DNA from 2 places in the Rhizobium sp. CG4 genome. Region 2 is predicted to be linked to the other one. Evidence: riboswitches for the same ligand, from Rfam matches in the RefSeq annotation. Region 2 holds a riboswitch; the other holds the start of a gene.

What was found. Region 2 has a riboswitch for S-adenosylmethionine ahead of metA (homoserine O-acetyltransferase MetA). Riboswitches for the same ligand answer to the same signal wherever they lie in the genome.
Region 1: another riboswitch for S-adenosylmethionine. It lies ahead of HGO37_RS11355 (O-succinylhomoserine sulfhydrylase); the one in region 2 lies ahead of metA (homoserine O-acetyltransferase MetA).

Annotation. Positions count from the first base shown of each region.
Region 1 covers NZ_JABAEG010000003.1:232,896-235,097, reverse strand. Annotated here, with positions in the region: gene HGO37_RS11360 (2'-deoxycytidine 5'-triphosphate deaminase) at 1-852, opposite strand, end outside; SAM riboswitch at 930-1,008, shown strand; gene HGO37_RS11355 (O-succinylhomoserine sulfhydrylase) at 1,052-2,202, shown strand, end outside.
Region 2 covers NZ_JABAEG010000005.1:142,746-144,947, forward strand. Annotated here, with positions in the region: gene HGO37_RS16070 (ABC-F family ATP-binding cassette domain-containing protein) at 1-283, opposite strand, end outside; gene HGO37_RS16075 (thiamine diphosphokinase) at 287-940, opposite strand; SAM riboswitch at 1,030-1,106, shown strand; gene metA (homoserine O-acetyltransferase MetA) at 1,207-2,124, shown strand; gene HGO37_RS16085 (aldose epimerase family protein) at 2,199-2,202, shown strand, end outside.

The DNA.
Region 1 (2,202 bases), on a different contig from region 2:
GAATTCGCCGACCAGCGGATCGAAAGGTGTCATTTCCGCGGCGTAAAGCGGTGGCACATGCACAGCCTCTCTGGACACGAGAATATAGAACTCGTCGGGATCAAGGATCAGTTCGGAGCGGCCACGGTTATAAAGAGGCTCCCAGAAATCAAACACATCATGCTGCGCCTTGATGTCGACATCTACCACCGAGGTGTGATGTTTGCCGCGATAACCGATCAGACGGTCCTCGCCAAAACCTTCTAGATCGATCGACAGCGCAATGCCGCCGCCGGATACGTTCGGGGTTTCACTGGCAACCAGGGTTTCAGCCGCGTGCAGTGACAGAAGTTCGGCTTCATTGAGGAGCGCATGGCCGATGCGGAAACGGATTTGCGACAGGCGCGAGCCACGGCGCACAACAATCGGGAACGTGCGCGGGCTGATTTCGAGGTAAAGCGGGCCCTTGTAGCCAGCCGGGATTTTGTCGAACTCCTGCGCGCTATCTGTGATGACCCGGGTAAAGATATCCAGGCGGCCAGTCGAGCTTTTCGGATTGGCAGACGCGGACATTCCGGCGGGCAGATCAACCGTTTCCATCAAGGGCACGATGTAGACACAGCCGGTTTCCAGAACGGCACCGTCACTGAGGTCAATAGCGTGCAACCGCAGGCGCTCGAGTTTGGACATGACTGTGCAATCAGGACCCGGCATGAAGCTGGCACGCACACGATACGCGATTGCACCAAGCCGCAGATCAAGGCTGGCAGGCTGAACCTGGTCGGCATCCAGTGCTGCCTCGCTTTTCAAATTGCCGCTTTCGAACAGGCCGCGGATGGCTCCATCCGTTAAAATACCGGTCGTTCTTTTCATGATACTCACCTGTTGCTTTTCCAACCGACAAAACCAAAACACCGGCATTGACGCAAGCCGTTAACGGGCGTATGCCAATTTTATCCCGTGGTGATTTGGCCGGTCGGCTTGCAGCCACGTTAAATAAGTGGCTAAAAAGACCGGGTGTTCGAAACCGGTCTGCTTTTGCGGCCGGTTTTTTTGTTTGAAGGTGATGGACATGAGCAATAACTGGCGCCCGGCAACGAAACTCGTTCACGGCGGAAGCCTGCGTTCGCAGTTCGGCGAAACATCAGAAGCACTCTACCTGACACAGGGTTTTGTCTACGAAAATTCAGAAGCCGCCGAGGCTCGCTTCAAGGGTGAGACGGAAGGCTTTATTTACGCCCGTTACGCCAGCCCTACCAATGACATGTTCGAAAAACGCATGTGCCTGCTGGAAGGCGCCGAAGAAGCACGCGCCACCGCATCGGGCATGGCTGCTGTTGCCTCCGCCATCCTGTGCCAGTTGAAGGCCGGCGACCATATCGTTGCCGCCCGCGCCCTGTTCGGCTCCTGCCGCTGGGTTGTCGAGACGCTGGCTCCAAAATACGGCATCGAATGCACACTGATCGACGGTCGTGACCTTGCCAACTGGGAAGGCGCCATCCGCCCCAACACCCGACTTTTCTTCCTGGAAAGCCCGACCAACCCGACCCTGGAAGTGGTTGATATTGCCGGTGTTGCCAAGCTGGCCAACCAGATTGGCGCAAAGGTGGTTGTTGACAACGTTTTCGCCACACCGCTTTTCCAGAAGCCGCTGGAATTGGGTGCACATATCGTCGTCTACTCCGCGACCAAGCACATTGATGGTCAGGGCCGCTGCCTTGGCGGTGTCGTGCTTTCCGACAAGAAATGGATCGAAGAAGAGTTCCAGGAATATTACCGTCATACCGGCCCTGCCCTGTCGCCGTTCAATGCATGGACGATGATGAAGGGACTGGAAACATTGGCGCTGCGCGTCAAGCAACAGACCGCCAATGCTACCCGCATTGCCGACTTCCTTGCTGAACAGAAGCAGGTTGCAAAGGTTATCTACCCGGGCCGCAAGGACCACCCGCAGGCAGATATCATTGCCCGCCAGATGACCGGCGGGTCGACCATGGTGGCTTTTGAGTTGAAGGGTGGCAAAGAAGCAGCTTTCGCGCTGCAGAACGCCCTTGATATCGTGAAGATTTCCAACAATCTCGGCGATGCGAAGAGCCTGATCACCCACCCTGGCACCACCACCCACAAAAACCTGACGGATGAAGCCCGTGTCGAAATGGGTATTGCCAGCGGTACGCTGCGTCTGTCCTGCGGCATTGAAGACACTGACGATCTGGTTGATGA
Region 2 (2,202 bases):
GTCCAAGCCCTTCTTCGGCATAGGCCTGTACGGTGTCGTAACCACTAAAATCCGGTGCCTGCTCAAGATAACGGATGGTTGAGGAGGGGTGTCTGAACACCTCGCCGGATTGCGCTTCGACCAGGCCGGCGGCAATTTTCATCAGCGTGGACTTGCCGGAACCATTGCGACCAACGAGGCAGATACGGTCACCCGGTTCCACTTGCAGGTTGGCACCGTTCAGCAGCGGTGTAACGCCAAAGGTCAGCGTGATATCGTCAAGTTTCAAAATGGGAGGCGCCAAGGCTCAGGCTCCAGTCATGTCATAAGGGCGGGCAAGGATGATGGCTCTGCCATTTTTCAGGGAGAAGCGCACCGGACCTTCCGCAACGTTGGAAATTGTGCGGGATGTGCCGAAGGTCAGCGAATAGTCATTCAACGGATAACGGGCGTTCTCGATGTCAAGGCCGTCAAGATCGCTGAAACCGAGAACGGAAAACAGCGAACCGGCGGGTAAGTCGAGTGCTTTCTCGCCACCGGATACCAAGGGGTAGGCCTCTTCTTCACCCGATAGAAGGGTGACATCGTAACCTTTTTCCTTAAGGCTGATGGCATTCAGCATGTGCTGAAAGGCATGGTCGGTTCGGTCGCCACCCAGTGCGCCAATCAGAACGAGGCTTTGGGCACCACGCTCAATCGCCTGCGAGACAGCGATCTCGCCATCTGTTGCGGCCTTGCTTGCGGGAAAGGTGTGACGCTCCACATCCGGCCATTCGGTGAGAAGAGTGGTGTCGGTGGAATCAAAATCTCCCACCCACAATTCCGGTGTCAGCGATAGCGGCTGCGCATGGCGCATGCCATTGTCGGCTGCGATGACGCGTGTTCCGTCTGCGGCTTTGCGCACGCGCTCGGTCACCGACAGGTTGCCGCCCAGCAGAATTGTAAAGCCCGTTTTTTCCATGCCCCGCCAATAGCCCAAATGTTCGCAGAAGGGAACGGCCAGCGCCCGCAAATGCGGCTATATTGATTTTCGCATCATGCGGGATTATGTAATCTCATAGTGGTGATTTGCCGACCGGCTTGCAGCCACTTTAAAGAAGTCGCTAAAGGGTCGAGGAAACGTGGATTTTCCAAGAACCGGTTGCGATTTCGTTGCCGGTTTTTTTGTTTTGTGCGGTTTGTCCGGGCTGTCTGCCTTGGTTACCCGCCGGATGAGAGTGTTCCAATATGCCCATCAAAATACCCGATACGCTGCCTGCTTTTGAAACCCTCATCAATGAGGGTGTGCGGGTGATGACCGAAACGGCGGCTGTTCGTCAGGATATCCGCCCGTTGCAGATCGGGCTTTTGAACCTCATGCCGAACAAGATCAAAACTGAAATCCAGATGGCGCGCCTAGTCGGCGCATCCCCTTTGCAGGTCGAGTTTTCGCTGGTGCGTATTGGCGGACACCGTGCCAAGAACACCTCTGAAGAGCATCTCTTGTCGTTCTATGAGACCTGGGAAGAGGTCAAGCATCGCAAGTTTGACGGTTTCATCATTACCGGCGCACCGGTCGAGACCATTGCTTACGAGGATGTGACCTACTGGGACGAGATGCAGAAGATTTTTGAGTGGACGCAGACCAATGTCCATTCAACCCTGAACGTCTGCTGGGGCGCGATGGCGGCCATCTACCATTTCCATGGCGTGCCAAAACATCCGCTCAAGGAAAAGGCGTTTGGTGTTTATCGTCACCGCAATCTTTGCCCGTCGTCCATCTATCTGAACGGTTTTTCCGACGATTTCCAGGTGCCGGTTTCACGCTGGACCGAGGTCCGTCGCGAGGACATTGAAAAGCACCCCGAGCTTGAAATCCTGATGGAATCGGAGGAGATGGGTGTCTGCCTGGTGCATGAAAAGAAGGGCAACCGTCTCTACATGTTCAACCATGTGGAATATGATTCCACATCGCTTTCCGATGAGTATTTCCGGGATGTGAATGCTGGTATTCCGATCAAGGTGCCGCATAATTACTTTCCGCACAATGATCCTGATATCACCCCGCAAAACCGTTGGCGCAGCCATGCCCATCTGTTTTTCGGCAACTGGATCAATGAAATCTATCAGACGACCTATTACGATCTGAACGAAATCGGAAAGTGAAATTTGCCGATTGCGAAGCGATGGGAAATGACGCAACGTCTGGCCCGTAATTCTTGCAAACGGAGGTCGATATAATGA